One region of the Mogibacterium diversum genome, then DNA from elsewhere that is predicted to be linked to it. Evidence: predicted binding sites of a transcription regulator. Region 1 holds the regulator's gene; each other region holds the start of a gene.
The links. The regulator HrcA, encoded in region 1, represses chaperone genes, less so after heat shock. The targets are predictions, from matches to a motif close to TTAGCACTCNNNNNNNNNGAGTGCTAA.
Positions count from the first base shown of each region.

Region 2: a site for HrcA is predicted at 6,106-6,132, ahead of C5Q96_RS04515 (co-chaperone GroES). Genes of this name have one in related genera too.
Region 3: a site for HrcA is predicted at 5,069-5,095, ahead of clpB (ATP-dependent chaperone ClpB). Genes of this name have one in related genera too.

Region 1 is NZ_CP027228.1:150,388-161,631, forward strand. It holds gene C5Q96_RS00700 (ABC transporter ATP-binding protein) at 1-980, shown strand, start outside; gene C5Q96_RS00705 (ABC transporter permease) at 970-1,785, shown strand; gene C5Q96_RS00710 (ABC transporter permease) at 1,782-2,558, shown strand; gene C5Q96_RS00715 (ABC transporter substrate-binding protein) at 2,555-3,601, shown strand; gene C5Q96_RS00720 (LysR family transcriptional regulator) at 3,627-4,499, shown strand; gene C5Q96_RS00725 (LVIVD repeat-containing protein) at 4,672-6,021, shown strand; gene C5Q96_RS00730 (C-GCAxxG-C-C family protein) at 6,304-6,846, shown strand; gene C5Q96_RS00735 (TDT family transporter) at 6,880-7,800, shown strand; gene hrcA (heat-inducible transcriptional repressor HrcA) at 8,070-9,119, shown strand; gene grpE (nucleotide exchange factor GrpE) at 9,112-9,738, shown strand; gene dnaK (molecular chaperone DnaK) at 9,810-11,244, shown strand, end outside.
Region 2 is NZ_CP027228.1:966,217-977,460, forward strand. It holds gene C5Q96_RS04490 (IMP dehydrogenase) at 1-526, opposite strand, end outside; gene C5Q96_RS04495 (hypothetical protein) at 850-1,446, opposite strand; gene hcp (hydroxylamine reductase) at 1,456-3,099, opposite strand; gene C5Q96_RS04505 (Crp/Fnr family transcriptional regulator) at 3,314-4,024, opposite strand; gene groL (chaperonin GroEL) at 4,037-5,665, opposite strand; gene C5Q96_RS04515 (co-chaperone GroES) at 5,792-6,064, opposite strand; gene C5Q96_RS04520 (DNA-3-methyladenine glycosylase family protein) at 6,207-7,055, opposite strand; gene C5Q96_RS04525 (Rid family detoxifying hydrolase) at 7,316-7,690, opposite strand; gene C5Q96_RS04530 (YlmH family RNA-binding protein) at 7,894-8,661, opposite strand; gene tsaA (tRNA (N6-threonylcarbamoyladenosine(37)-N6)-methyltransferase TrmO) at 8,726-9,427, opposite strand; gene C5Q96_RS04540 (nitroreductase family protein) at 9,543-10,229, opposite strand; gene carB (carbamoyl-phosphate synthase large subunit) at 10,268-11,244, opposite strand, start outside.
Region 3 is NZ_CP027228.1:658,899-670,142, reverse strand. It holds gene der (ribosome biogenesis GTPase Der) at 1-987, shown strand, start outside; gene plsY (glycerol-3-phosphate 1-O-acyltransferase PlsY) at 987-2,918, shown strand; gene miaB (tRNA (N6-isopentenyl adenosine(37)-C2)-methylthiotransferase MiaB) at 2,922-4,235, shown strand; gene C5Q96_RS03150 (site-2 protease family protein) at 4,250-4,987, shown strand; gene clpB (ATP-dependent chaperone ClpB) at 5,156-7,681, shown strand; gene C5Q96_RS03140 (serine aminopeptidase domain-containing protein) at 7,855-8,778, shown strand; gene C5Q96_RS03135 (GntR family transcriptional regulator) at 8,841-9,500, opposite strand; gene nth (endonuclease III) at 9,630-10,295, shown strand; gene trmL (tRNA (uridine(34)/cytosine(34)/5-carboxymethylaminomethyluridine(34)-2'-O)-methyltransferase TrmL) at 10,378-10,848, shown strand; gene gap (type I glyceraldehyde-3-phosphate dehydrogenase) at 10,897-11,244, shown strand, end outside.

The DNA.
Region 1 (11,244 bases):
TAGGACCATCGGGATGTGGCAAGACCACGACCCTGCGTATCATCGGAGGATTTGAGACTCCTGATATAGGGAAAGTAATTTTTGACGGCAAGGATATAACCAATGTCCCACCGAATCAGCGTAATGTAAATACAGTATTTCAGAACTACGCGTTGTTCCCGCATATGACAGTGCAGGAGAACATCGCTTTTGGACTGCGTGTAAGCGGTAAATCCGAACAGTACATAAAGGATAAAATCGCATACGGACTTAAGCTCGTTAATCTCGACGGTTATGGAAATAGAAGAGTCGACAAGATGTCAGGTGGTCAGCAGCAGAGGGTTGCAATGGCACGTGCGATAGTTAATGAACCTAGAGTTCTGCTACTAGATGAGCCACTTGGGGCTCTTGATCTTAAGCTCAGACAGGAGATGCAGTACGAACTCGTTAGACTCAAGAAAGAGTTAGGCATTACATTTATATTCGTTACTCATGATCAGGAAGAAGCCCTGACGATGTCAGACACTGTCATCGTCATGAACAATGGCTACATTCAGCAGATGGGAACACCTGAAGAGATTTATAATGAGCCTGAAAATGCTTTTGTAGCAGACTTCATCGGAGATAGCAATATCGTCGATGCCAAGATGGTGGATGATAAGCTCGTTGAGATAGACGGGCATGTATTTAAATGTATTGATGGCAGGGAAAATGGATTTAATGTCGGTCAGCCTGTCGATGCGGTAATTAGACCCGAGGATATAGAGATTCGCGAGTATGGAGAAGGCATCATGAACGGCAAGATTATCAGCAAGCTGTTCATCGGAGTTCACTACGAGATGCTCGTGCAGAGTGAGGATGGTAAGGTGGAGTGGCTACTCCAGAATTATGATTCTCATGAAGTTGGTGAGACGATAGGTATGTATGTAAGACCTGAAAACATTCAGATCATGCACAAGCCTACATCAGAGGACGAGGAGGCACAGGAAGTTGATATCTAAAAAAGGATATACAGCACCTTTCGTCATCTGGATAATCGCAGGGACTATAATCCCGATTTTGACAATTGCGTATTACGGAATAACCGATAGAAACGGTGCCTTTACATTTGAAAATATCACGGCGATGTTTAATTCGCAGCACCTTGAGGCGCTCGGCATGTCTCTGCTGCTCTCAGTTGTGAGCACGTTGGTATGTCTTGTGCTGGCTTTTCCTATGGCTTTAATTTTGAGGGAAAGCAGGTTCGGCAAGCAAGGTTTTATGATATTTGTCTTTATACTTCCTATGTGGATGAATTTCCTGCTCAGAACTATGGCATGGCAAGTTCTCCTCGAGAGACAGGGAGTGATCAATTCTGTGCTCGCATCCATAGGACTAAATAGACAGGAGATGATGGGAACACCTGGAGCAGTGGTGCTCGGTATGGTATACGACTTCCTGCCATTTATGGTGCTTCCTATTTATAACGTCGTATCCAAGATCGATAACCGCCTGATTGAGGCAGCATATGACCTTGGAGCAGGCAAATTCTATGTGTTCAGAAGAGTTATCTTCCCGCTAAGTATCCCTGGAATTGCAAGTGGAGTGACTATGGTCTTTATCCCAGCACTCACTACATTCGTAATATCTAACATGCTTGGAGGTGGCAAGGTTAATCTGATTGGAAATATTATCGAACAGGAATTCACTGTGAACTCAAACTGGTATCTAGGCTCTGGACTTTCACTAGTTATGATGGTATTTATCATCGTCAGCATGCTTATAGTCCAGAAGTTTGGCGATGGAGAGGAGGATCATTTATTATGAAGAAATTCTTCGGAAATATGTATTTGATAATAATAATGCTCTTCCTGTATCTGCCGATTCTAACGCTCATATTCCTATCATTCAACGAGAGCCGTTCGATGTCGGTTTTTACGAGATTTTCGCTGAAGTGGTACCAGGAGATGTTTCACAGCAGACTCATACTTGGAGCTATTGTAAATACATTTTCGATAGCTATCTTAGCTTCACTTATCGCAACTGTAATCGGTACTTTGGCAGTGCTCGGAATTGAGTCGCTAAGACCTGGTGCGCAGCAGACTCTCCTAGCAGTGAACAACATACCTATGCTTAACGCTGATATCGTAACTGGTATCTCGCTGATGCTATCGTTTCTGCTATTTGGAGTATCGCTAGGCTATATGACTATACTATTCTCACATGTTACGTTTTGTATACCGTACGTGATACTTTCAGTACGGCCGAGACTTAACAAGAGGACGGATACCCTTTTTGAAGCTGCGATGGACCTAGGGGCTTCACGTCCATATGCTTTTAGAAAGGTCGTTCTTCCTGAACTCATGCCGGGAATAATGTCTGGTGCGCTTCTTTCGTTTACGATGTCAGTAGATGACTTCGTAGTTACACACTTTACCAGGGGTGCAGGCATCAATACTATATCGACACTCATATATAGCGAGGTAAAGATCGGAATCAGACCATCGCTATATGCGCTATCTACGATAATATTTCTGATAGCTCTAGTAGCATTATTGATCGTCAACGTGAATAGGGATAAGGAGCCAAAAAGGGCATGAAGAAATTGATAATGGGTTCTCTACTACTACTGCTACTTCTTACAATGACAGGATGTAGAAGTGGCGAAAATGGAGAAGTTTATGTATACAGCTATGGAGATTACTACGACCCGGAGGTTGTTGCGGATTTCGAAGCTGATACTGGAATAAGAGTAATTCAGGATACATATGATACTGCAGAGGAGATGTACCCTATAATAAAGAATGGTTCTGCGAACTATGATGTAGTGTGCACGTCCGATTATATGATAAGCAAGATGAAGGGCGAGAATCTGCTGCAGAAATTGGACAAAAAGAATATTAGAAACATTAAAAATCTTGATGAGGACTACATGAGAAAAGCCGAGGAGTATGATCCAGGCAATGAATATTCTGTTCCATATCTGGTCGGAGTATCAGGGATTCTATACAATAAGAAGATGGTGAAGGGTAAGAAGATAGACTCGTGGAACGCACTATGGGACCCTGATTTTAAGAATAACATAGTCATGCAGGATAGTGTGCGCGATGCCTTTGCAATCTCGCTCCTAAGACTTGGCTATTCACCTAACACCACAAATCCTAAAGAAATCGAAGAGGCGAAGAACGCACTTAAGGAGCAGAAGAAGCTAGTATATAAATACGCAAATGATTCGGCTAGAGATCTGCTAGCCGATAAATCAGCTGCAATTGGTGTTGTGTGGAATGGTGAATACAACTACACGCACGATCTCAATAAAGATATTGAGTTTGTAGTTCCGAAGGAGGGATCGGAGTTCTTCATCGACTCTTGGGTTGTGCCTAAGAGTGCCCGCAATAAGCGAAATGCAGAAAGATTCATAAACTACATGTGCAAAGCGAAAGTAGCGAAGCGCAATTTTGACTATTTATATTATACGACTCCGAATACTGCAGCGATCAAAATGATTCCTTCAAAATACGTTTCTAATCCAGCGCTATTTCCTAGCAAGGAGACGATTGCTCGCTGTACGCTGCTAAGGAATCTCGACCCTGATACGACTAAGCTATATGGCGATAGCTGGAAGGAAGTAAAGTCAAAATAGGATATACATAAAGCGGAGATAGACTATGAACGATAGACAGATAAAAGCTTTTGTAGAAGCAGCTCGGCTTCTTAATTTCACAAAGGCCGCTGAAAAGCTCTATGTGCCACAATCTCAAGTCAGTCGTGCGATTAAGGGACTCGAGGATGAGCTAGGGGTGATATTATTTGACAGGGAAAACTCTAGAAGTATTAAGTTATCACTCGCTGGTGAGAAATACTATAGTCTTTTTAAGAGGTTCGATGCTGAACTTGCCAAAACTAGAGAATCGCTTAGGGACGAGACGCATGAGCTGAGGCTCGGATACAATATCGGGTGGAATATATCACATTTTCTCCCACAAGTAATAGATAAATGCCGTAAGACATACGATGACTTCTCGGTTAGAATTGAATGCCTTAGCTTTGAGGCACTCATGAACAAGCTTCAGTCAGGACAGCTAGATGCAGTGTTGTCACTAGATGATTATATGCAGGGCACTTCGGAATTGGGAATTGAATATGAAGTCGTGACCGAAGTTGATCGGTCTATAATCTATTCACATAAACTTCTAGATAGGAAGGTGAATAGTCCAAAGGAGTTAAAGGGTGCAAAGATGTTTGTCGCCGAAGATCCAAAGCTGCGTGAAATTATCTCGCTCATAGGATTTAATCTTAGACCGTACAACTTTATACCAGAGATTGAAGTGGTTCCTAATCTTGAGTCGATGTTTGCAAATGTGCAAAATGCAAGAGGCATCATACTGGCAGACGAATGGGTATCTGTTGGAGGTGGAACGGAAATTCACTCGATTGGGATAAGTAGCAAAGCGAATGTCGCTTTGGCTTGGCACGAAAATGCACCGAACAGAGAGGTTAAATTATTTAAAGAAGAGCTTAAGCTACACTTCAAAGGCTAGATAGTCGTAGAGCATGAATAACAAAAGTGTTGAAGAATGATAGGTATCAATGCAAAATGCGCATTGATACCTATTCGTTTTTTGTGGGTTCTAATAGGGCTATTTAAGTGATAGTCTATAGTCATCAATTAGTTAAGTATGAGATTTATATATAAAATATAAGGAGGGTAACATGTCTAGAAGAGAAGAGATGCTTTTTAAAAACACTGAGTTCGTCGGTTATTCAGATCTGAATAAGAAACCGGGTTTTCAGATGGGAATGCATCGTACGAAGGATGGCAGATATTATCTTTATACCGCTTGTTTCCGCGACAACGGGTTTAATATCGTCGATGTTACAGATCCTGCAAATCCAGTTGCAAAGTGGGTTGAGGGAGATTGGGTAGGTGAAGTTCACGATGGACAGAGCCTCGCTAAGCTGCAGGTAGCTGATGGCAAATTGATCGCTTGCTATGGTGGTACTATGAGAGTTCTACATGGCACTCACGAGCAACCATATTGGGGTGGGTTCAAGATTTACGACATAGAGGCAGATCCTTTAAATCCTAAGCTGCTCGGACAGTTTGAGTGCGAAGATGGTCCTGGAGTTCATCGTAGCTTCTATAATGGTGGAGACTACGCATATATTATGGGCAGTAAACGCAACTTCAGAGGGTATATCCTAAGAATTGTAGACATCTCGGATCCAACTAATCCGACAGAAGTAGGAAGCTGGTGGGCAGATGGACAGTATCTCGGTAACAAGAAGGCATCTGACATGCCGGAGGTTGGGACTGAGCCATTTATGAAGCTCCCTAATGGACATGCAATAACGGTAAAAGATGATGTCGTATATGCAGCTTTTCCTAATGTAGGATTTTGCATGATCGATGTACACGACAAGAGTAGACCTAGACTTCTTGGAAACGTCTCTCTAAATCCTCCATTCAGTAACGGTCAGTCGGGAGCAGCTGTGCATACAGCAATGCCTCTTGGGGATAGACCATTTGCCATTGTTACCACAGAAGGCGAGAGAACATGGTACTTCGATAACAATAGAGAAGAAGGAATGTTCCATAAGATTACTAGTCAGCCTATGAACATCATTGGAATGATTGAGACATCTGATAAAGAGAACCCAGCACTCATCTCTGTATTTCCATACCCAGAGGTACCAGAAGCGTATAAGAAGTGTCACGGAGAGAACTTCAACATCATCGATGGTCAGAGGGTGGTATTTGGACCACATAATATGTTCGATGCGTTCGGACAGGACTGCCTCGAGAGCAGAGATGACAGAGTGTATAACTGTCACTTCCAAGCGGGTCTTCGTATTTATGATGTTTCAGATCCGTTCGTACCAAAGGAGATTGCCTACTTCATGCCACCAGATCCAGAAGGTACTTGGTTTGATATCGATGAAGGTACGCTATTCCCTGGACCACATGTTGGACATGCTGAGGACTGCATAGTAGATGATAGAGGGTACATCTACGTGGATACATATCAGGATGGACTCTACATCGTTCGCTGCACAGTATAGATATAGCTTCTATGATATTACCTTTGTAAATATCAATAATATGTCACTAAACTTTGGCGACTTCCACTATTAGGAGGTCGCTATTTTTGTTACTTTTCTTTGATAAAGTGTCCAAAATAAAAAGGTATTGATTATTCTTATTTTAACCCCAATAAATCAAAGCAATTATTGAAGTTGTTAATATATATAAAAATTTTTAGGTATTTAGAGTATTGTTTGTTACAATAGTCAAGAATGTATCACAAGGATGATACGTTTGAAGGTATGATTGGAGGTAACAAAATGAAAGTAAATGCAAAATCTATCGATTTAGCGAAGGTACAGGCTGAGGCTGAAGAGTCATATCGCAAGGGATTCTTCTGCTGTGAGGCAGTTATGGAAGTTATTATGGATAACTTTGAGCTAGATGTTCCACATGAGATTATCAAGATGGCATCTGGTATGGCAATCGGTGTTGGTAAATCTGGATGTATCTGCGGTGCTCTCAACGGTGGGGTGCTGGCAATAAGCATGTTCTTCGGTAGAGATGAGCAAAGGGGGCCTAAGGATCCAGAGGTTGTAAAATGTATGAGCATGACAAATGAACTTCACGACTGGTTTAGAGAGAATAATACAAAGAAGGCAGCATGTTGCCGTGTTCTTACAAGAGAATTTGATATGAGCCAGGGTGGTCATAAGTCGCAGTGTATCTACTATACAGGAATGTGTGCTGCAAAGGCCGCAGAAATACTCGCTCGTGAACTCGGGATCGAGACTACTGGGGAAATCAAAGTCCTTTCTCATGACGACTATCTCAAGACTAGAACTACGCCACTTGAAGCTTAAAAATTGTTTTTGTAGAGAACGGAGAATGTGATTATGATTAAGAAAGTACCTTTTCCCATATGTGGTGTGATGCTTGGAACAGCTGCCCTCGGAAATCTACTACAGAGTTATTCGGAGACGGTTCGAAATATCTGTGGGATCTTGGCGGCATTTTTGCTGGTTTTAATACTGTTAAAGCTCGTAAAATATCCGAGTACAATAAAAGAAGATTTGGATACTCCTGTAATGGCTGGAGTAGCAGCAACTTTTCCAATGGCACTGATGATACTCAGTACCTACGTTAAACCATTTATAGGGCAAGGCGCATACTTTGTCTGGATATTCGCTATAGTATTACATGTCATATTAATCGTGTATTTCACAGCGAAGTTCTTGCTAAAATATGACCAGAAGAAGGTCTTCACGACTTGGTTCATCGTATATGTAGGAATTGCAGTTGCAGGAGTAACTGCACCTGCGTATGGAAAGACTGGATTTGGAGCAGCGACATTTTGGTTCGGCCTGATTACACTGATCCCACTTCTTGTAATAGTTATCAAGAGGTATGCAGTGCATCCGCTGCCAGAACCGGTAAAACCACTTAGTGGGATATTTGCGGCCCCTATGAGCCTTTGCATCGCAGCATATATTCAATCGGTTCAAGTGAAGAACTTTACGCTGCTTATGGCGATGTTCGTAGTCGCAACAGTACTGTATGTATATTCTCTAGTTGTCTCTCTTGGATTGCTGAAGAAGTTCTATCCGAGCTTTGCGGGTTTCACATTCCCTTTTGTAATCAGTGCGATTGCTACTAAGCAGACGATGGCATGTTCTGCTCTCATGGGGCATCCACTTCCATGGCTAAGCAACATAGTTCTAGCAGAGACAGTAATAGCAACGGCGTTCGTAGCATTTGTGTATGTTAAGTATATGGTGTTTATATTTGCTGGGAATGCAGGTCATGAAGGTAAATAACGTAGATGAATCAATAAGCGGAAATGCCCGCCAGAAGGTAAGGAAATAATCTTCTAAAAGAATCCTTTGAGATGAATATTAATAGACCGCGGCATATGCCGAGGTCTATTTTAGTGTGAACATATACTGATGTGCACTTCACGAAAAAAACATATAGTATTTCATTTTATATGTTGACACATGGGGGCTGTGATAGTAGACTATGTGTAGTGATTAGCACTCCATATTGATGAGTGCTAACAGAAAATTTGAGGACAGGAGGGAGAGCAATGGATATTAGTGAGAGAAAACTTCAGATCCTCCAGGCAATTATTACTGATTATGTTAAAAGTGCGGAACCTGTTGGCTCGCGGTCACTTGCTAAGAAGTATGGACTAGGCGTCAGCCCAGCTACGATTAGAAATGAAATGGCTGATTTAGAAGAGCTTGGTTACCTGACTCATCCTCACACTTCGGCAGGCCGTGTGCCTTCTGATAAGGCTTACAGACTCTATGTAAATAGTCTGATGAGTAAGCACGATCTTTCGCCAGAGGAAAAAGAGATTATTAACGAGAGAATGCAGGTGAGTGTGGCTGAGTTTAATCAGACACTTCAGCAGGCCGCAGAGCTTCTATCTGATATTACAAAACTTGCATCCTTTGCGATGACACCATCAGCAAGCTGCGACACGTTAAAGTTCATAAGGCTACTCCCAGTAGATGAAGCCACAATCGTGTTAATGATAGTTTCGGATACAGGTAATGTTAACAATACTACGCTTAAAGTGGATGTTCCATATACACCTGAGTCTCTAGAGGTTTTGAGCAAGTCGATGACGTATAACTATAAGGGGACTACGATAGATGAGGCCCTTAAGAAATCGATTATCGCAGATTTCAATTCTGACCTTGAGGCGATGAGTCCGCTAGCAAGCAAGATTATGCCTAACTTTATGAAGACGCTTGAGGATATGCTCAATGTCAATCTATACATGGAAGGCTTGACTAATATATTTAATATTCCTGAGTACAGTAGCATTGATAAGGCAAAGGCTTTTATCGAGCTAGTTAGCAAGAAGGATGAATTTGCGAAGGACATGCTCCAGCGTGATGATGGAATAATCGTGACTATAGGAGATGAAAATAACGATTCTTCGATGAAAGATTGCTCGCTTGTAACAGCGACATATCATGTAGATGGTAAATTGATAGGAAAGATTGGTGTAATTGGACCGACACGTATGAACTACAGCGAGGTTACTTCTATTATGGAGTATCTGACTGAGAACCTCAGTAAATCGTTCTTGCTAAGCGAGGGAAAGGAAATTAAGGATGACTGAAGAGAAAAAGATTAATGGCGATCAAGCTGAAGCTCAGACGAAAGCGACAGAAGAGCTTAAGACTGAAACTTCAGATTCAATAGATAACAATATGGAAAATGAAACAACATCAAAAGAAGATGAGCAGCCTGAATCCTCAGAAAGTTCCGAGGATAATGCTTCGGAGGTCGCTACAGAAGATAATAGCAAGAAAGCGGAAGCTGAAGAGAATGGCGATGCAAAATACCTCAGACTGATGGCAGAGTTTCAGAACTATAAGAAGCGAGTTGCAAAGGAGAAGTCCGATATACATTCTTATGCAAATGAAAAGATTGTAACTGAACTACTCGAGATACTTGATAATTTCGAGAGAGCGCTCGCGACTGATAATTCCACAGATGTAGAAGGTTATGCGCAGGGCATGAAACTTATCTTTGATCAATTGCTCGGAGTGCTCACGAAGTCTGGACTTGTGGAAGTGAAGGCTCTTGGTGAAGAGTTTGATCCTAACATGCATAACGCAGTTATGACAGCAGATAGTGAAGAGTACGACAGCAATAAGGTTTGTAGCGTGCTCCAGAAGGGATATACCCTTAACGGAAAGGTCATTAGACCTTCGATGGTTACTGTCGCAAAGTAGTGCGGTAGCACAAAAGGCGAGTACATAAAATTAGTAAATTAAGATTTCTTATATGAAAGGAAGTAAATAAAATGAGCAAGATTATTGGAATTGATTTAGGAACAACAAATAGCTGTGTAGCCGTTCTAGAGGGCGGAGAACCAGTGGTAATCGCAAATGCAGAGGGTGCAAGGACGACTCCATCTGTAGTTGCATTCACCAAGAACGGTGAGAGACTAGTAGGAGAGACTGCTAAGAGACAGGCTATAACTAACCCAGATAGAACAATCGCTTCTATCAAGAGACACATGGGCGAGAACTACACTGTAGAGATCGATGGCAAGAGCTACACTCCACAAGATATCTCAGCTATGATATTAGGAAAGCTTAAGGCAGATGCTGAAGCTTACCTCGGAGAGAAGGTTTCAGAGGCTGTAATCACAGTTCCTGCATACTTCTCCGATGCACAGAAGCAGGCTACAAAGGATGCTGGTAAGATTGCAGGACTCGATGTAAAGAGAATCATCAATGAGCCAACAGCTGCATCGCTAGCTTACGGACTAGACAAGGCTGACGGATCACAGAAAATCCTCGTATACGACCTAGGTGGCGGTACATTCGATGTATCTGTACTTGAACTAGGAGACGGAGTATTTGAGGTACTAGCTACAAACGGAGATACACATCTCGGCGGAGATGACTTCGATAACGCAGTTCTAAACTTCCTAGCTGACTCCTTCATGGCAGAGCACGGAATAGATCTTAGAAAAGACAACATGGCTCTACAGAGACTAAAGGAAGCTGCAGAGAAGGCTAAGAAAGAGCTATCAAGTGCTCAGACAACTAAGATTAATCTGCCATTCATCACAGTTTCTGAAGCTGGCCCACTTCACATGGATATGGATCTTACAAGAGCTAGATTTGATCAGCTCACTAGCGATTTAGTGGATAGAAGTATTGAGCCTATGAAGAAGGCTATGGCAGATGCTGGAGTAACTAACGCTGACATCTCTAAGGTAATCCTCGTTGGTGGTTCAACTCGTATTCCAGCAGTTCAGGCAGCAGTTCAGAAGGTAACCGGTAAAGAACCATTTAAGGGAATCAACCCTGACGAGTGCGTTGCAGTAGGTGCTTCAATTCAGGCTGGTGTACTTACAGGAGAGGTAAATGACGTGCTTCTGCTCGACGTTACTCCACTATCACTTTCAATTGAGACACTAGGTGGTGTAGCAACTAAGCTAATCGAGAGAAATACTACTATTCCAACTAAGAAGAGTCAGATTTTCTCGACAGCAGCAGACAATCAGACAGCGGTAGATGTTCACGTAATGCAGGGCGAAAGAGAGATGGCTGCCGACAATATCACACTGGGCAGATTCCAGCTCACAGGTATCGCTCCAGCTCCTCGTGGAATTCCGCAGATTGAGGTTACATTTGACATCGATGCCAACGGTATCGTAAATGTAAGTGCTAAGGACCTAGGAACTGGAAAAGAGCAGCAGATCACGATCACGTCTTCAACTAAGC
Region 2 (11,244 bases), 820 kb from region 1:
CGTACACGATGTTCTCGAGAGGTGTCATGAACTCAGAAACCTTAGTATCTGTGCTGAGTCTGCTAATTCTGTAGTCCTTGCTTGTAACGAGGCCGACTAGCTTGCCGTGGCCTGTGCCGTCATCTGTAACCGCTACCGTCGAGTGTCCGGAGTTCTTCTTAATTGCGAGAACGTCAGCAAGTGTACTGTCAGGCTTTACGTTGGTATCACTTGGTACGAAGCCTGCCTTGTAGGACTTAACCTTCTTGACCATTGCCGCCTGGCTCTCGATTGACTGAGAACCGAAGATGAAAGAAATTCCACCCTCCTTCGCTAATGCAACCGCCATCCCGTCATCAGAAACAGCCTGCATTACTGCGGAAACAAGTGGAATATTTGCCTTGATCTTAGGCTCCTCGCCTTTCTTGAATTTAGTAATCGGAGTCGCGAGCGACACATTCTCAGGCCTAGCATCTGCGCTAGAATATCCAGGCACTAGAAGGTACTCGCTAAATGTTCTTGATGGTTCTGTTAGAACGATTGCCATTTTGCACCTCTCTCTTTCTATATATGAAAATCAAATTGTAAGTTAAGATATTAATTGAAAATTATAGCACAATAGGGTGGTTTTCGGTAGTGGTTGGAGCGGAAAATATAATAAAAAAGCTGTGGCCAAGCGAATCGCCCAGCCACAACCCCATGATTTAATTTTTATGTAATCACTAGCTTCGGTTATGATTTTGGTTCATTAACTTTCTGTTTGTGACTATCTAATCTCGTATACCCTTTTTAGAAACTAAGTTCTAATCTAGTATATCCCCTATTTGTGGCTACACTCTAGTCTTGTGTTCCCTTTTGTATCCCCTTGAACTACGCTCTAATCTCGTATGTCCCTTCCTGAGGCTCCTCGTATGTGAGTCCTGCAGGCTCGAACATTCCCTTTACGATTTCTGATCTGAGCACATAGTAGAGTTCATCCTCTTCATTAGCCCAGTGCTGAGCGTGAATGTCCATGTTGCGCCTCCATGTGATGGAGTCGTCTGTCTGGCTGATCATCTCATTTACATTGTCACAAGGCATACCGTCGAGCAGTGTGTTGTTGAGGTATCCGAAAGCTACATCTGGTTTAGTTCCAGCTGGCACCGCATTTAGCTCGCCGAAGCGTCTAGCTGCCTGCTTTAGATCCTCTACTCTTGCAGGGTTTGCTGATGCGATAGTCTGAACTAGCTTCGCATATCTGCTCTCTGCATCTGCAATTCTTGCCTGAAGGCTGCCGTGAATGTTGTCAGGGTCAACCGCCTCTTCAAGCGGACGTCTATCGTAGCTGTGACACTCATTTGCAAGCTCCTCTGTTAGCTCGCTCCATCCCTCTGCCTTTCCAGCATCGATCAGAGCGTCTGTTAGGTCTTCCTGAAATATAATCTTGTCATATAGCCACTGATGTATAGGTCCTAGAAATAAACTCATCGTTACCTCCTATTTACCAAGGAATAGCTCGATATCGTCGTCTACTGTTCCGATTCCTGCGATTCCGAAGTTCTCGACAAGTACGTTTGCAACGTTTGGCGAGAGGAATCCTGGTAGTGTTGGTCCTAGGTGGATGTTCTTAACACCGAGGTATAGAAGTGCGAGAAGTACGATTACAGCCTTCTGCTCATACCAAGCGATGTTGTAAGCGATTGGTAGCTCGTTAACGTCATCTAGTCCAAATACTTCCTTGAGCTTGAGCGCGATCAATGCTAGTGAATATGAGTCGTTGCACTGTCCTGCGTCGAGCACGCGTGGAATTCCACCGATGTCTCCAAGGTCTAGCTTGTTGTACTTGTACTTAGCGCATCCTGCTGTGAGGATTACTGTATCCTTAGGTAGAGCCTTTGCAAAATCTGTGTAGTAGTTTCTAGACTTCATTCTGCCGTCGCAGCCAGCCATTACGAAGAACTTCTTGATTGCTCCAGACTTAACTGCCTCAACTACTGTATCTGCTAGTGCAAATACCTGCTCGTGTGCAAATCCACCTACGATCTCTCCAGTCTCGATCTCTGTTGGTGCTGGGCACTTCTTAGCTAGCTCGATAATCTCAGAGAAGTCCTTAGTCTCACCGTACTTGCCGTCGATGTGCTTGCATCCTGGGTATCCTGCTGCACCTGTTGTAAATAGTCTATCCTTGTAGCTATCTGCTGGTGGCACGATGCAGTTTGTAGTCATCAGGATAGGTCCGTTGAATGTCTCGAACTCTTCCTTCTGCTTCCACCATGCATTTCCGTAGTTACCAGCGAAGTGCTCGTACTTCTTGAATGCTGGGTAGTACTGTCCTGCGAGCATCTCAGAATGTGTATATACATCTACGCCTGTTCCCTCTGTCTGCTCTAGAAGCATCTCGAGGTCCTTTAGGTCGTGACCTGAAATCAGGATTCCTGGGTTCTTTCTAACACCGAGATCTACCTTTGTGATCTCTGGGTTTCCGTAAGCAGATGTGTTTGCCTCGTCGAGTAGAGCCATACCATCTACACCATACTTACCTGTCTCTAGTGTAAGTGCAACTAGGTCATCTACTGATAGAGAATCGTCTAGTGTAAGTGCTAGAGCCTTCTGCATGAAAGCATCAACCTCTACGTTGTCCTTAAGTAGAGCATTTGCATGCTTGCTGTAAGCGGAAAGTCCCTTTAGTCCGTAAGTGATGAGCTCTCTTAGCGATCTTACATCTTCGTTCTCAGTGGATAGAACGCCAACCTCTGGGCTTGCAGCCTTAGCAGCGAACTCACCTACGCAGCCGTTCCACTTTGCAGCCTCTGGAAGCTTGCTTGCATCGTCAAGCTGCTTTAGTAGCTGCTCCTTACATGTTAGCGTCTCAACGATCTTAGCTGTGATTGCTTCATCGTCGAAGTTAGCATTCGTGATAGTTGTGAATAGGTTGAGCGACACTAGGTGGTTTACCTGCTCGCTCACTTCCTTACCCTCAGCTCTTAGCTGTGTAGTTACTGCAGAAAGTCCCTTAGTTACGTATACGAGCAGATCCTGTAGTCCTGCTGTCTCTGGAAGCTTGCCGCAAACTCCTCTCATAGTACATCCTGTGCCCTTTGCTGTCTCCTGGCACTGATAACAAAACATACGGTTTTCCATGTGTTTCTCCTTTCACTGTTATATAACGTCATTTGTTTTTTGCTTTAATTAATGTTTGCTTTAAGTTTATGGCACAAGCATATCATTAAAAAAAGATGGAATCTGTAACTAATGTTACAATTCCATCTTTTTATTTTTGTTTTTGAATTAATGCATTTATCTACGTTAGTTGCGTTCTATCTGCATTAATTATATGCGAATAAATGATTCACCATCAGTTGAGCGCCTCGATTTCTGCAGGGTCAAGAACATATATCTTGCGCCCTTTTATCTCGATTAAGCCATCGTCCTGCATCTTCATAAGCTCTCTCGAAACCGACGGTCTAGTCACTCCCAGGAATTCAGCTAAACCTTCTCTCGTCATATTGATCGGCTTGCTCATATCCCTGTCGTTATAGACGAGCAGCATCTTAGCGATCTTCTGGCGGAGAGTCGGACAAGATAGAATCCTGAGCCTCATATTTAGCGCGTAGGCGTTTCTCGCAAAGCTCATAAGCATGTTATTGATCAGATGATTGTGATAGTCACATCCGCTCGCGCATGTCCCAGACATGAACTCGCGTGGTAGCGCAATAACCTTGGTATCGCAAGTAGCCTGCGCGAATACACCGTACTTCTCTTTGCCGAGAAATAGCAGTATATCTCCGAACACCTCTCCCGTATCCGTGAAGTTTCCGATAATTCTCCTATTGCCATCGAATGAATCATAGCCGATTCTCACTCCACCCTCTAGGAGGATGTGAAGCTTTGTTGGTTCATCCTCTTCAGTGAATATCATGTCCCCCTTCTTGAACGAGAGGCAGAGTGCACCGCTGCATGTAAAGCAGTTATGCACTTCGTCTACCGTCATATTATCGAAAAGAGGGCTCACCATGAGGCGTTCAGCTATTACTCTATCCGTCTTTGATGATGCTCTTGCTGCCATATCCCTCGCCTATTACATCATGCCCATTCCGCCGCCTGCAGGCATTGCAGGTGCAGCTGGCAAGTCTTCCTTAATCTCTGAAATTCCAGCCTCAGTAGTGAGAAGCATGCCTGCTACACTCGAAGCGTTCTGAAGTGCAGATCTTGTAACCTTAACTGGGTCAACGATACCAGCTTCAATCATGTCTACATACTCCTCTGTTGCTGCGTTAAATCCGACGCCCTTCTTGGACTCCTTAACCTTAGCAACGATTACGCTGCCTTCATATCCTGCGTTCTCAGCAATCTGTCTAACTGGCTCTTCTAGTGCCCTAACAACGATTCTTGCACCCGTCCTCATATCTCCGTCAAGGCTCTCAGCATACTCAGAAACCTTGTCGATTGCAGAGATAAGCGATGTACCACCACCTGCAACGATGCCTTCCTCAACTGCAGCTCTAGTAGCATTTAGAGCGTCCTCGAGTCTAAGCTTCTTATCCTTAAGCTCTGTCTCTGTAGCAGCTCCAGCATTGATAACTGCAACTCCACCTACTAGTTTAGCAAGTCTCTCCTGCAGCTTCTCTCTATCGAAGTCAGAAGTTGAGTCCTCAATCTCTCCCTTGATCTTCTCCACTCTCTCTTCGATTTCAGACTTATCTCCAGCACCGTTTACGATTACTGTGTGATCCTTATTAACCTTAACAGTTCCAGCCTTACCGAGCATATCCACTGTAGCTTCCTTGAGCTCATATCCTAGCTCCTCGCTGATTACAGTACCGCCTGTGAGGATTGCAATATCCTCCATCATAGCCTTTCTTCTGTCGCCAAATCCAGGGGCCTTTACAGCTACTACATCGAGTGTTCCTCTCAGCTTGTTAACTACTAGTGTTGCAAGTGCCTCACCATCTACATCATCTGCAACGATGAGCAGCTTCTTGCCTGACTTCATGATATCCTCAAGAAGCGGTACTAGGTCCTGAATGTTGGAAATCTTCTTATCTGTAAGAAGGATGTATGGGTTATCGAGAACTGCTTCCATCTTCTCAGAATTAGCTGCCATATATGGTGATAGATATCCTCTGTCGAACTGCATACCCTCAACTACGTCTAGTGTAGTTCCGAGTGATCTCGACTCCTCAACTGTGATTACGCCATCAGTTCCAACCTTCTCCATAGCCTCGGATATTAGCTCACCAATCTCTCTATCTCCAGCAGATACAGATGCAACCTGAGCTACACTCTCCTTATCATCTACTTTAACTGCGCTGTTCTTGAGGTACTCAACTGCAACCTCTACAGCACCGCTGATTCCCTTCTTGAGAACCATTGGATTAGCTCCAGCAGTTACGTTCTTGAATCCTTCGCGAACGATTGCCTGTGTGAGAAGTGTAGCTGTAGTAGTTCCGTCACCTGCTACATCGTTAGTCTTTGTAGCAACTTCCTTAACTAGCTGAGCTCCCATGTTCTCTACCTGGTCCTCGAGCTCGATCTCCTTAGCGATTGAAACACCGTCGTTAGTGATAAGTGGTGATCCATACGATCTCTCTATGAGAACATTTCTGCCCTTAGGTCCAAGTGTAATCTTAACTGTATCTGCAAGCTTGTCTACGCCTGCGAGGAGCTTTCTTCTAGACTCCTCTCCATAATGTAAATCCTTTGCCATTTTAGCTTCCTCCTATATATGCACCAATCACGGTGCGTGATTATATTTAAACTACTGACTCTACAGCCATTATGTATATCTGCCTCTCCTAGTAGCACTCTCTATACTTATATAGAGGCTAAGCAATTACTCGATAACTGCCAATATATCCCTCTGGCTCATGATGATATAATCCTCGCCACCATACTTGAGCTCTGTACCGCCGTACTTCGAGAATATAACCTTATCTCCTACCTTTACTTCCATCTTCTCGTCCTCAGTTCCTGGACCTACTGCGAGAACCTCAGCCTCCTGTGGCTTCTCCTTGGCACTTGCCGAAAGTATCAGACCGCCTTCAGTCTTCTCAAGTGCTTCGCTACGCTTAATAACAACTCTTGCGCCTAGTGGCTTTATTCCTATACTCATTTGTAACCTCCTGATTATACGCTTTATTCGTATTGTTAGCACTCAATAATCAAGAGTGCTAACCTTCATAACATAATTTTACTCAGCCCCTTATGCATTGTCAACACAGCACTATGAATTAAATGTGAAAATATCTTCACTGCATGCTTCTATAGTAATAGAACAGATACTGCTGTGCTATGCCGCCTAGTTCGCCGAAGTGCTCATCAGCAAACTTCTGCATACCCTTGATATCCTTGATATCAAAGCCGTATAGATCAACCATTATCTTCTTCATCCAGATATCAATCGGAAATGCCGTAAAGTCTCTGAGCCCGAATAGAAGTATGCAGTTTGCGACTTTAGGGCCAACACCAAGATAAGATAATAGAGCCTTATGTTTCTCCTCCGTTGTTCCCGTAGGCACTCCGTGCTCAGCGAAATGCTTAGGAGCTGATACTAGGTATGCGTTTCTATATCCGAGCTTTAAGTCCGCAAGTTCTTCAAGCGTAGCTTTCGACAGCTGCTCCGGCGTAGGAAATGCATATCTCACCTCGCCCATGAATTCACCGATTTCAGTGCCGTAGTTCTTCGCAAGTGACTCAATGCATTTCTTAATCCTAGGTATGTTGTTGTTCTGCGAGACTATGAATGAGATCAGAACCTCCCAGTAGTCCTGATTAAGTATCCTGATGCCGTGACACACATCTATAGACTTCGCTAGCTTAGGCTCACCAGCGAGAAGTGCTCTCTTCATCGCTCCATAGTCAGTATCCAAATCAAAGTAGCTATGCCAATACTCCTCACTACCGCCCGTGCACTCGATTATAAGCGAGCACGAATCGCCATCATGCTCGAGCGAAACGTGTGCCGCATGACCTCCTGCAACACCTATGTATGAACCATCCTCACATTCATTCCAGCGAAAGCACTGACCACACTCGAACACGTGAGGTAGCTCTATATCATGTAAATTATCAAATCTAATAACCTTAATATCGTTCATAACCCCTTCCTTTCATAATGGCTATTATACATGAATTTTCGGTCATGATTTATAGGAGTTCAAAATAAAAAGACCGCCAGAAGGCTTCTAAAGGCGGTCTCTTATGTTACAGCTATGCAAAATCAGTCGATTATCATAGTTACTACTCCGAAATTAGTGCATTTTTCGCTATTGAAAATTTCAATACGGGTTTTCGTCACAGTGTTTTATTAACTGATTTAATATGCAGTTTTGCTTCATAGTTTTATTGATTACGAGTTTTACTTCACTGCAATAATTTCAACTTCGCAGAGTGCTCCTGCTGGAAGCGCTGTGATTGCAACGCATGATCTAGCTGGCTTTGAAGTGAAATACTTAGCATATACTTCATTGAAATCCTTGAACTCTGACATGTCGAGGATATAACAAGTTGTCTTAACTACGTTATCGTAAGTCATGCCGTTAGCCTTGAGAATCTCGCCTACATTTTTGCAAGCCTGCTCGCACTGACTCTGCACATCCTCGCCAGCGAACTTCCCTGTCTCAGGGTCGATTCCGATTGCACCAGAAGCGTAAAGTGTATTTCCCGCCATCACTGCCTGTGAGTATGGTCCTAGAGCTGCAGGTGCAGTCTTGATATCAGTATATTCAAACATTTATCTACCTCCAAAATAATAATATAGAGAAATATTTATTACATTTTGATTGTAACACCGGGGCGCAACCAGTTCAAACGGTTATGGAGCTGTTGCGGCACCAATTCTGCTGATTTTCCACTGAGAAGTGTAGCTAGCGAAGCTGGAGCTATGGTGTAGAAATGATTTCCTTATCTTATATGAAATGAACACCTTGAACTCTGTTAAATAAACACCTTGAACTCCGCCCAGATTCTTCCCTTCTTGGAGACCCCCGAGAGCTCAGAAAGTATCGCCTTACCTTTGCCGCGGAGCACTATCGTATCACCTTCATTGATACGCTTATCTACCTTGGTAACTTCCTCGTGGTTTACAAAAACGATGCCTCCTTTGATGGCTCTCACCGCTTCGCTCCGCGAGACATGGAACGCCGCTGACACCACATTGTCTAGTCTTGGCGAAGAAAGTGTGTCTCTAACCGCTTTCACCCTCTGCTCGGGTACTTCCAGTTCGCCTATATCAGAGGCTGTAATCTGGAGATTTGTATGACCGGCACTGTGAAATTCGGCTAGAAGGAAATCCACAATTTCAGAATTCACAATCATGTCGGCACCATTGTCATTTACAAGGATATCACCGATCACAGACCTATCAAGCCCAAGCGAGAGCACAGACCCGAGATAATCCCTATGCGTGAGCTTTCTGCCGCCTGGAACCACCTTGATGTGAAGTACCGAAAGCGGTGAAATCATCTCTAGCGTTTCCTCGAGAGTATCAGCGTATCCATCTGGAACGAACATGATAATCCGTCTCTCGGCATCATCATACCCTCCGTAGAAAAAAGATTTGACATCACTTCTTCCCTTCACGATGCGCATGGCAAGCGACTGCTCGTGCATGTTAAGAAAGCCTGTCGCAGTAATGTAGCTACCACGCTCGCACTGCTCGAGCTTATCCTCTATTCTCGCTGTAATAATCTTGTCGTTATCCATTTCTTTCCTGTTCAAATATTATGCTGTTTTTTAAATCAAGCCTTACCTGATTCTGTTATCAGCCTTAAAGCTCGTTCACCGCTGTGACAACCAATCTTCCGTCTCGAAACACGAACTCTATATCGACGTTCACAAACGCCATCTTGCATGGCTTTGCAGAATCCCTATCATAGGCATCCCTTGGATCAAGCTCAAGAATCCTTATGAGTGGCGCGCGAAACTCTTCATCGACTTTTGCAAGTAGGTCATCTGGAAATTCGACATCAATCGAATTATCAATGCTCTTTGCAAACCCTTCATCTGCCTCTGTGATGATATCACTATATGGGATATACGGCTTGATGTCGTATATCGGCGTGCCATCGAGTAGATCTGCCCCTTCGACGATGAGTCTGAGCTGACCATTATCATCTCGTATCTCGAGGAGCTTGACTGCAGATATGCCAAGTGAGTTTGGCCTATATGGCGACCTCGTAGCAAATACGCCCTTTCGTATATCCCCGCCGAGGCGAGGTGGTCTCACGGTAGGCTTCCACGCAGGATGCTCCTCGGTCATATCTATCTTGGTGTCCGAAAATCCCCAAATTAGCCAAATGTGAGAGAACTCTTCGAGTCCTCTCACAGCGTCAGGATTATTAAATTCGTCGCCGAAGACTACCTCCGACTTAAGGCCCTGTACGAGCCTTGGCTGCCTCGGAATACCGTACTTCTGCTTGAAAGCAGATCTCATTACAGCAACCTGGCGAATCTCATGTATGTCGTTCATTATCCTGTCCTATACCTGATTGACGTATCATCTGATTAGAAGCTTACGATTAGAAGTTCTCACTTCTGATTTGACTTTGAGCAGTTATGCGTCGTATTTTGCCTTGTGCGTAGCACTATGCCCACACGAAATCCTTTGGTGAAGAACCTATCTCAAAGTGATACTTAACTATGCCAGCATCTAGCTTAGTAAATGGTCCGAAGCCAGGCTTTATCTTCACTCTATCTCCGCTTATCGCAAAGGTAAACTTCTGCTGGTTCATAGCTGTCGGTGCTAGGAGCGCCATCTCAATGCCCTTCTTGAACCACTCAGGAGTGTCCTCGAAGCTTGAAATCCTCGAAGATTTGCCATCGAAGACATCTTCTGGCTTCTTAGACTTCCTGCTAGCTCCCGTCGTGCATCCATAGCCTAGGGTAATTACGGCAACGATCTTCTCATCGTGTCCGACATCAATCGCTTCCTTGACCTTCTTATAGGTTCCACCTACCCAGCAAGTGCTGAGCCCGTGCTGCACACAGCGGATCACTAGCTTCTCACCGTAGTATCCCGCCTTTTCATCGAGGTCTTCACGCTTCCTACCGACTACGGCAATGTAATTTTTAACATTTGAGAATTTGCCGTATTTTGCAAGTAGACTCGAGAATGCCTTTGGCTCATCCTGTATAAGCTGAAAATGCATATCTCCCTCGCGATTACACTGCTGAATCATGACCTTAAGATCCTCTGCTACCTTCGCATCGATAGGCCTGTCCTCGTAAGCACGCACGGAGTGTCTCACCTTTACACACTCTCTGATGTTCATAGCCCCCTCCTCTAGTTGAATAATACCTAATTATAACACTAAGCGTCGATTGTGGACACCTTAAATGTTATATCATCAAGCGCTTTTAGAAGGACTCTCACAGTATCGAGTGAGGTGAGCGTAGTCACGTTATTTTCAGCAGCACACTTTCTGATGCGGCTACCCATAGAATTTGCATCTACGGATCTGATGTCTCCGATGTTAATCAAGTATGTCACGTATCCCTGTCTGAACTCATCCATAACTGCATCTAGGCTGTTATCAGTGTGCTTGAAGCTTCTGGTCTTTACGCCGTTATTTTTGAGGAACTGCGCCGTACCTTCTGTCGCCTCGATATTGAACCCAAGGTCGTAGAAACCTCTGATTAGTGGCAGTGCATCCTCCTTAGATTCGTCGTTAATCGATGCAAATACCGTTCCGTAATTCTGCATTCTCATGCCCGCTGCCTGCATAGCCTTGTAAAAAGCTCGCATCATATCATCGTCATACCCGATGGCTTCGCCAGTAGATTTCATCTCAGGAGATAGTCTTATATCCATTCCTGATAGCTTTGCAAATGAGAACGCTGGCACCTTTACATACCATCTCTTCTTCTCGAGTGGCTTTAACCCCTTGAATCCCTGCTCCTCTAGGCTGATGCCGAGCATTACCTTGGATGCTATATCAGCGAGGTTATATCCTGTTGCCTTGGATAGGAATGGAACGGTTCTCGAGGATCTAGGGTTTACCTCAATTATATATACATTTTCAGAAGCATCGACGATGAACTGGATGTTGAATAGACCGCAAATGCCTATTCCTAGGCCCAGCTTCTCCGTATACTCTCTGATAGTCTCCTTTACCTTCTCTGAGATGGAGCATGGCGGATAGATGCTAATCGAGTCTCCAGAGTGCACACCTGTGCGCTCAACGAGCTCCATGATGCCAGGGATAAATACATCCTTGCCATCGCAGATCGCATCCACCTCTATTTCCTTTCCGCGGATATAGTGGTCAACGAGCACTGGTTTATCTT
Region 3 (11,244 bases), 510 kb from region 1:
GGCAAGGAAATAATTCTTGTAGTCAATAAGGTCGATAATCCAACCAAGTATGGCGATAATATTTATGATTTCTATGAACTCGGATTAGGGGAGCCTATTGCAATCAGCTCTGTCAATATGCTCAACATCGGGGACTTGCTAGATGCAATAGTTGCAGGCTTTCCAGATGAAATATATGGGTATGAAGAATCGACTAAAATTGCTATCATAGGAAAGCCAAACGTGGGAAAATCTTCCCTAGTAAATGCACTCACTAACGAGAAGCGCGTAATCGTCTCGCCAATTGCTGGAACTACTCGTGACTCTATAGACACGCCATTTACTTATAAAGACAGGGAATATACACTTATTGACACAGCAGGACTCAGACGTAAGAGCAAGGTAAACGACTCCATTGAACACTTCAGTGTTATCAGAGCCGTTACGGCTGTCGAAAGATGCGACATATGCATCATGATGATTGATGCTATGGAAGGACTTACTGAACAGGATAAGAAAATTCTTGGCATTGCTCATGAAGCCGGTAAGGGTCTGATGATAGTGGTTAACAAGTGGGATCTCGTTGCAAAAGAAACAAATACTATGCGAGACTATGAACGAACACTCAGAGCAGATCTACAGTTCGTATCATATGCACCTATAATATTTACATCTGTACTAGAGAAAAAAAGAATATTTGATATTATAGACAAGGCTTCCAAGATTGAGGAAATCAGGTCTAGGAGAATAACGACAGGAAAGCTAAACAGCATTATTGAAGATGCTGTAATGATGAGACAGCCACCTTCAGATAAAGGTAAACGTCTCAAGATTTATTATGCTAGCCAGATAGGTTCAAGACCACCGCTATTTTCATTCAATATAAATTCACGAGAGCTGATGCACTTCTCTTATTCGAGATACCTCGAGAACAAGCTCCGTGAAGCGTATGATTTTGAAGGAACACCTATCAAATTCTTATTTAATGAGAAAAAGGGAGATCAGTAATGAAATATTTACCGCTTATAATCATGGTAACTTTTGCATATCTTATCGGTAATATATCCCCAGCAACATTAATAGGCCGATTCTACGGAATAGACATCAAAAAGTCTGGAAGTGGAAATGCCGGAACAACTAATGTACTAAGGGTTCTGGGGACTAAAGCAGCAATATGCACATTGCTGATAGATGTGTTTAAGGGATTTATAGCAGTTCATATTGCACAGGGTAGATTTAATAATCTTGGAGCAATGCTTGCATTTGCTGCCGTGGTTATCGGACATATCTATCCAGTCGTATTTAAATTCAAGGGAGGCAAAGGAGTTGCAACTTTTCTAGGAGCAGCTATGGCTTTAAATTGGCCTAGTATGTTTGCAGCAGCATTAATAGCTGTTGTTGTAGCAGCGGCATCGAAAAAGATGTCACTTGGGTCAATAACTGCAGCGATGATATATCCGTTTCTGATGCTTTATTACTACCCAAAAGCATTACCGATTGCAATCATAATGACATTTATAATCTTATTCACTCATCGTGGGAATATTAAGAGGCTGATGAAAGGTGAAGAGAAGGAATTAAGCATCGGTTCAAAAATTAAAGAGAAACTAAGAGAGCAGCTAGATGAATCAGAGAATATTAATAAAATAGATACTGCTAATATCTCTGATTCATCTGGAAAATCTGCTATCAATAAAAAGATTTCCAACGCATCTGAATCTGAAAATAGTCTCAAACATGAAGATAATGAAGAACAGACAAATGTGAAAAGCGATAGTGGTACAGATGAACGGGCCAACGATGAAAAAGATGATATGATGATCATTGGTTCAGATAATGAACTTGTGAGTGAAGCAACCGCTATAGAACACACTAAAATTAAGGTATCAGATAAACCAATTGATTATTATAAGGATGTTGATATTCCGCACTTAAAAACAGAAGATAAGAGGGTAGTATCAGTAATTGGAAATGGAAGTTTTGGTACTGCTATTGCTAATGTAATAGCACATAACGGACACCGTGTAACGATATATGGTCGTAATAAAGAAGATATAAATAATACGCGTGAAAGTAGGGTAAATGAAAAGTATTTACCAGGGGCTTTGCTTTATGACAAGATTAGGTTTACTTCTAATATTAGAACTGCTGTCGGTAAGCGAGATATAATTATATTTGCTATTCCAGCGCAGCAATTCGGTGCTTTCCTCGAGAAGAATGCAAAGTATATAGATAAAAATGCTATCATTGTTAACTTAGCAAAAGGAATAGAGAATAAGTCTCTTAAGACTATGTCCCAAATTGCTAAGAAATTTATTAAAAATAAATATGTTGCTGTTTCTGGGCCTTCGCATGCGGAGGAGATTGTTCGTAATTACCCGACCACTGTTGTAGCAGCATCGGAAGATGAGAAGGCTGCTAAAGAGATTCAGAATATAATGATGAGCAAAACCTTTAGGGTATATACCACTAACGATATAATCGGGGTAGAACTTGGCGGGGCCCTAAAAAATGTAATCGCTTTGGGCACTGGGATCACAGATGGCATGAATTTTGGTGATAATTCCAAAGCTGCACTCATGACTAGAGGAATTCACGAGATATCAAGACTTGGTGAAACTATGGGCGCAAACAGTGAGACTTTCTCCGGCCTTTCGGGAATCGGAGATCTAATGGTAACATGTTCTTCTGATTTATCAAGAAATAGAAGATGTGGTCTTTTAATTGGTGGCGGCATGACACCAGAAGAAGCAGTTGCAGAAATTAAAACCACTGTAGAAGGAATTTATACAGTAGAAGCGGCAAGCAAATTGGCTAAAAAGCTCAAGGTTGACATGCCTATTACGAATGCTATAAAAGAAGTAATCGATGGTAAACTAAACCCACGAGATGCTGTCGAGATGCTCATGAATAGAGATAGGAAGCAAGAGAACAAATAATAGATGAAGAGATATCATATTATAACATTCGGATGTCAAATGAATGAACATGATTCCGAGAATATCGCGGGAATGCTCGAAAGTATGGGATATGTTCTAGCAGACGACCCTTTTAAAGCAGAAGTTGTAGTACTTAATACGTGCAGTGTTCGCGAACATGCTGATAAGAGATTTTATGGAATGCTGGGGCAGTTTAAAAAAAGACGTGATGAGAATAAGGATACAAGAATTGTGTGTGTCTGCGGATGTATGCCGCAGCAACCACGTGTTCAAGATGAGATAAAAAAGAGCTTTTCATGGGTAGATGTAGTATTCGGTACGCAGACTATTGGTGATTTTCCTAGACTTCTCAATGATAGAATATCAACAGGCAAAAAACAGTTTTCTATTACCGCAAATAATTCTATCGTGCCAGACGAAAAGGAATCAAAGAGGCTTCATAAGCACAAGGCTCTTGTTAATATAACATATGGATGCAACAACTTCTGCACTTACTGCATAGTCCCTTATACACGAGGAAGAGAGAAGAGTCGCTCTCTTGAAGATGTAGTGTGTGAGGTGAAAAAACTGGTTGCTGATGGAGCAATTGAAGTTATGCTCCTTGGACAAAATGTTAATTCATTTATTGATGACAAGGGGAATACTTTTCCGACTCTTGTAAGAGCGATTAATGACATAGAAGGACTTGAGCGAATTAGATTTATGACTTCTAATCCTAAGGATTTATCAGATGAGCTGATAGAATGTTATAGGACATGCGAAAAACTATGTAAACATATACATCTACCTGTACAATCAGGTAGTAGCTCAGTACTGAAACGCATGAATAGACGATACGATAGAGAGAAGTATATCGATATCATAAATAAGCTTAAGTCAGCATGTCCAGATATTGCAATTACTACGGATATCATCGTAGGATTCCCAGGAGAGACAGAGGCGGAGTTTGAGGACACATTATCGTTGGTAGAATACGTGAAATACGATTCAGCTTTCACGTTTATCTACTCGCCACGAGAAGGGACACCTGCTGCTGGATTTTCAGACCAGATACCATACGATATTAAGCACGAGAGATTTGAACGACTAAATGAAGTTGTAAATAAGTATTCGCTTGAGAAGAATGAACGACTTTCAGACAAAACTGTCAAGGTGCTTATTGACGGCTCCAGCCGCAAGGATGATAAATCATATTCTGGAAGGACAGATGGGTTTAAACTCGTAAATGTCTCTTCAGGGAGAGATATTACTGGTCAGCTTGTAGATGTTAGAATTACTGAATGTAAAACATTCAGTATCGATGGAGTACTTGCATAAAATAGGATGATGATATGAGAGATAATTTAAAAAATTTACTTCGCTCTGGACCAGGAATTATATTAATTCTACTATTGATTACGAATTTCCTGGATGGAGGATTAAGCAATCCAAAGACATACTTCTTTGACATGCTTCTAACCTTACCGGGGATTATAGTTGGGTTATCATTTCACGAATTTGCACATGCTTTTGCATCTAATGCATTTGGTGATCCGACACCAAGGATGCAAGGAAGATTGACTGTTAATCCTGTAAAACATATTGACCCATTTGGGTTTGCAGCACTGATATTCTGTGGATTTGGATGGGGTATACCCGTTCAGATTGATAATCGATATTATAAGCACCCTAGGCTAAATGAGTTTATAGTCTCTATCGCAGGCGTATCTATGAATTTTATTATCGCAATAGTTTTTGCTTTTATAACTAGGTTTTCTATTAACATGTGGGGCAGAGAGGCCATACTAGAAGATTCATTTCAAGGAATCATAACAAAAATATTTTTATATGTAGTAATGGTCAATATAACACTGATGGTATTTAACCTGATTCCAGTGCCTCCACTTGATGGATTTGGATTAGTTACAGAACTATTTAATCTACGCAAAACAAGTTGGTACTCTACTGTGTACCAGTATGGAGGTATTATCTTACTGTTAATGTTACTCTTTGGTCTTGTAAGTAAGATACTTCATCCATTAACTAGTGGCATATATTCGGCTATACTTAACGGTATTATCTTGTCCTAATCATTGGTATATAAGAATAAAGCTGCGTATGATAAAAAATAAGCTTAAATCCGCATCTTCACATAATCATCACGTTAATTATTAGCACTCGTCACAGACGAGTGCTAAATTATTAATGTAAGCAAAATGTGATGCTTATAATAAAGTAATTATTTAAGGAGGAAGGCAATGAATATTGAAAAATATACACAGAAAATGCAAGGTGCCATTCTCGATGCGCAAAGTATAGCTAATTCGTATGGACACCAGCAATTAGAAATTGCACATGTTCATTATGCAATAATAAGTGATAGTGATGGTTTGATTCCTAAGCTTTTGGAGGCAATGAATGTAGATGTTAAATCTTTAAAAGCTGACTTGAAATCAGATCTTGAAAAGCTACCTAAGGTAAGTGGTAGCTCTGCACAGTTATATATGAGTTCTGAGCTTAACAATGTGCTTACTAAAGCCGAAAAAATAGCAAGTGACTTCAAGGATGAATACGTAAGTGTTGAACATCTATATCTTGCAATTCTTGATTCTAACAACCAGGAAGTAAGCAGATTGATGACCAAGTATGGTATTAATAAAGACGAATTCATGAAGGCTCTGACTATGGTTAGAGGAAATCAAAGAGTGACAAGTCAGAATCCAGAGGATACGTATGATGCTCTAAATAAATATGGAACAGATTTAGTTGATGCTGCAAGAAAGGGTAAGCTTGACCCAGTTATAGGCAGGGATCTCGAGATTAGAAGGGCAATTGAAATCCTATCGAGAAGGACGAAAAACAATCCGGTACTTATTGGACAACCTGGAGTTGGAAAGACTGCTGTTGTAGAGGGACTTGCTCAGCGTATTGTAAATGGCGATGTTCCAGATGGACTTAAAGGAAAGACCATTTTCTCTCTTGATATGGGTTCGCTTATTGCCGGTGCCAAGTATAGAGGTGAGTTTGAAGAACGTCTTAAGGCGGTTCTAAATGAAATTGATAAATCAGATGGGAATATCATACTCTTTATAGATGAGATTCATACTATTGTCGGTGCTGGAAAGACTGAAGGGTCGATGGATGCAGGAAATCTTCTAAAGCCAAAGCTTGCTAGAGGTGAACTTCACTGCATAGGGGCAACAACTCTTGATGAGTACAGAAAGTACATAGAGACAGATGCAGCTCTTGAAAGACGATTCCAAAAGGTGATGGTAGATGAACCATCTGTTGAGGATACTATATCTATTTTAAGAGGTCTTAAAGAAAAGTTTGAGATTCATCATGGTGTTAGAATCACTGATAATGCTTTAATCGCATGTGCAACATTATCTAACAGATATATTAGCGACAGATATTTACCTGACAAAGCTATTGATCTGATGGACGAGGCCGCTGCTAGGATTAGAACTGAAATAGACAGTATGCCTTCAGATCTTGACCAGATCTCTCGTAAAATCATGCAGCTTGAAATTGAAAAACAGGCGCTCTCCAAAGAAGAGGATAAGGCTAGCAAGAGTAGGCTTGATGCGATCAGCGAGGAACTAGCAAATCTTAAGACTGAAAATGACGAACTCATGGCTAAATGGTCAAATGAGAAAAATATGATTCAAGAGCTTAAGAATAAAAAGCTAAAGCTAGATGAGCTCCGCCATGAGATTGAAAGTGCAGAGCGTGAGTATGATTTAGAGAAGCTAGCAAAGCTGAAGTATGGTGAGCTACCAGCTCTTGAAAAAGAAATTGAAGATTTAAAGAATAAGACAGAACAAGCTAATGAAAGCCGAATGCTCCGTGAGGAGGTTGGAGAAGAAGAAATTCAAGCAGTAATCTCTGAGTGGACAGGTATTCCGGTAAGTAAGCTAGCTGAATCTGAGCGTGAAAAATTGCTCCACCTGGAGGATATTCTTCATAAGAGGGTAATCGGTCAGGATGAGGGTGTAAAAGCCGTTTCAGAGGCAATTTTAAGGGCTCGTGCAGGGCTTAAGAACGAGAATCGTCCAGTTGGGTCATTTATATTCTTGGGACCTACAGGAGTAGGTAAGACAGAGCTCGCAAAAGCGCTTACAGAGACACTATTTGATACTGAAAAGAACTTAATCAGAATCGATATGTCAGAGTACATGGAAAAGCATACGGTCTCAAGACTAGTCGGATCTCCTCCAGGATATGTTGGATATGATGAAGGTGGACAATTAACTGAGGCTGTAAGAAGAAAACCTTATAGTGTCATATTGTTTGACGAAATTGAGAAAGCTCATCCAGATGTATTTAACATACTCCTTCAGTTACTGGATGATGGAAGACTTACAGACAACCAGGGACGGACGGTAGATTTTAAGAACACAATCATTATCATGACGTCTAATCTACCTGAATCACAGCTTAAGACATTCTTCAGACCAGAGTTTCTCAATAGAATAGATGATATAGTCGTGTTTAAGTCACTCACAATTGAGCAAATAGAAAAGATCGTTGATTTAATTATTGAGTCGCTCGTAAAGAGGCTTGAAGAACGCGGTATAGGTCTTGAACTTTCCGAAGATGCAAGGCGCTTTATAGCTAAAGAGTCATATGACGAAGAATTTGGTGCAAGACCTGTAAAAAGGTATGTACAGAAGAATATCGAGAATCAAATTGCGGAGATGATTATTTCAAACGAAGTAATTGATGGTCAGACTATAGAAATCACAGTATCTGATAATAGCCTTAAGTTCGATGTTCGTTAAGCTTGTGCGTACAATAGTTAATACTAACTGATAGATAGAGATAGGTGTTTTATTTGCACCTATCTCTTGTGCTATACTCTATTATAGGGTGTGAATTATCATCATAATTATTAAATTTGAATATTAAATTTATTGGGATAAATTAACACAAGCATAATATTGTGAGGTGACACATGGCAGAATATAGGGATATATATAGACGTGCAGCAAACGGTGAAGGACAGGTTGTTTCGTTTAAATACACACGCGTAAACCCACGTGCTATAGTTCAGATAGTACACGACATTAGCGAACATAGCATGCGTTATCATGAGCTAGCCGTGGCGCTTAATGACTATGGATTTTACGTATGTGGTAATGATCTTATAGGTCACGGGATGAGCAAACAGGGGCACCAAGGTTGCTTTGGGATAAAGAAAAATTCCTACGAGGGATTGCTCGGCGATATAGATTCACTTTTTAACGAGGTTTCAGCTGAAGTTGGCGGCACAGTTCCTAGAATCATAATTGGTGCTGGATTTGGAGCAATGCTTAGTGAGCTATATACGATTAAGTATGGGAATATATCAATGATAATCTCTATGGAAAATCTTGAAATTCCCGCAGCTCTAAGCTTTATTAAATTAAATGCCAATAATCACATTAAGAGGAAGGGCTTTAACTCCGTATCTGAGAGTGTTCATAATACGATGTACCAGATGGGAAAGCCGGCAGGCTCACCCCCTTACAATGAATTTTTCTGGATAAGCAGCGATGAAGGAGAGTTAAAGAAATATGTGGACGATGAAGATTGTGGATTTATGCTTACTGCGTCTGCCTATAGAGAAATGATAAGTGTAATTGAGCAATTGAGAGGAAAGGACGGTATAGTTAGACTACCAGATATTCCTATCTATATACTTGCTGGTTCGGAAGACCAAAGAGGAAACTGCGGGAATTCGGTCATGAGAATAGCGAATATGCTTAGCGCAAAAGGTCATAATGAAGTTTCGTACAAACTATATAAGGATTGTTATCATGATATTCTTCATGATATTTGTAAGAAACAAGTTATAAAGGATATATTGGGGTGGATAGAGCACAAGTTAAACAAATAATCTAATTCATATAAAATGCGATAGTATTATTAAAAAATAATGCTATCGCATTGATATGTTATTTAGAAGAGATGAGACATTCTTCGAAGTTTGCTTTGTTTCATATGGTATTCCATAGCAGTTTTACCAGCGGCTACATTTTTAGTTTCGAAGGCTTCAAAAATATTCTTGTGCTCCTGCAGTATCGTTTTCAGATAGTCATCGGAGAATGTCTTTGCAGGTGCTGAGTGCTTAAGGTATGTTTGATATGTTGATAAAGTAAGATAGAGCATTCTGTTTTTAGTACCTTTATAGATGATATTGTGGAATGCGGAATTAAAATACAAAACCTTATCTACATCATTTTTTAGAGTATAGAACTCCATAAATTCGATGTTCTCTCTAAGTGTGTTTACTTCATCATCATTCATTCGCTCAATCGCCCATTCGACTGCTTGTACTTCAAACGTTCTCCTAAGATCAAATAGGTCTGAAATATCACGGCTTGATAAACCGATTACGTATGCACCGCGATTAGGTATATTTTCAATTAGTCCGTCAGATTCTAATTGTCTAAAGGCCTCGCGTACAGGAGTTCTACTAACGTTGTATTTCTTGCAGATTGCCTGCTCTGTAAGCTTTGAATTAGCTGGTATTTTTCCGCTGAGAATGTCTTTTTGGACCTTTACGAAAAGACTATTTGATAGAGGCTGATTGCTCTCTAGTTCGGGGTTCATTACCATATTTAGCTCCTTTAATTGTAATTACACTACTGTATGGGGTATACAATTTGTATAAATGTATTCTTCGTATACGATTATATTGAAAGCATGTATAAAGTCAATATTTAAACACGAAAAAAGGGTAGTATCATGAATAAACGTAAAACAAAAAAATATTTTAAAACTGATGATGAAGTAAAATTAGTATTGGATAAGCTGGAAGCAGAGTATCCTGATGCTGATTGTGCACTACATTATGATTCGATCTTTCATTTGCTACTTGCAGTTGTATTATCTGCACAGACGACAGACGCAAGTGTAAACAGGATAACACCAAGACTTTTTAGTACTTATGAGAATCCACGTCAACTAGCAGCAGCAGACATCAAAGACGTGGAAGGAATGATTAAAACTCTAGGATTATATAAAAATAAAGCAAAAAGCCTTGTAGGAATTGGAAATATGCTAACTGAATCATATGGGGGAGAAGTTCCTCGCAACTTTTCAGAACTTCAAAAACTTCCGGGAGTAGGGCGTAAGACAGCCAATGTAGTCATGTCTGTCGGGTTTGGAGAGCCTCATATAGCTGTCGATACCCATGTGTTTAGGGTTTCTAATCGAATTGGGCTCGTTGATGAGGGTGATGTTTTAAAAACAGAAAAAGCACTTATGGAAGTAATTCCTAAGAATAGATGGTCACATATGCATCATGTATTAATTTTTCACGGAAGAAGATGCTGTACCGCCAGAAATCCCAAATGTGATGAATGCTGTGTAAGGGATGTATGTAGATATAATAGAGAGAATCAAAAATAAATTTAAAATTGCATTATTGAAAATACAACACCTAACTGATATTATATTTTTGTTGAAAGTTTTAGTTTTTAAGGAGATGAATTTGTCACTACATGTAGTCCTAGTTGAGCCAGAAATACCTCAAAATACTGGTAACATTGCAAGAACCTGCGCAGCAACCAATACTACGCTTCATCTAGTGCGACCACTTGGGTTTAATATAGATGAGAAATCGGTTCGCAGAGCTGGACTTGACTACTGGAGATACGTTGATTTAATCGTTCACGATAGTTTAGATAAGTTCCTCTCTGAACATGGGAATGCGAGATTATTCCTTGCTACCACTCACGGTGATAATTGTTATACTGATTTCGAATATGAAGATGGTGATATGTTCTTATTTGGGCGAGAGACAAGAGGTCTTCCTAAAGAGCTGATTGGAAATTATGCTGACACAGCTATTAGAATACCCATGAGTGAGAATACAAGGCTTAGGTCTCTGAACCTTGCTAATTCAGTCAACATTGTTTTATTTGAAGCTCTCCGTCAGAACGGATTCCCTGGGCTTCTATAGTGTCGTTTTATGTAATGGCAATCTTTTTCGAATGTTAAGGAGGAAAAAATGATTAAAGTCGGTATTAGCGGATTCGGAAGAATTTCAAGAGTAGTCATGAGAGCAGCTCTTGATATGGATGATATCGAAATTGCAGGTATTAATTGGCGTAACTCCGATCTAGATTATATCGTCTATATGCTTAAATACGATTCGACGTTCGGCAGATTCCCTGGAACTGTTGAGAAGTATGAAGATGGAATCGTTGTAAATGGCAAGAAAATTCCAGTATTTATGGAAGATGATGCGAAAAATATTCCTTGGGATAAGTGTGGAGCGGAATACATAGTTGAAGGAACAGGTGCTTATAACACTACTGAAAAAGCTCAGGCACATCTCGATGCTGGTGCTAAGAAG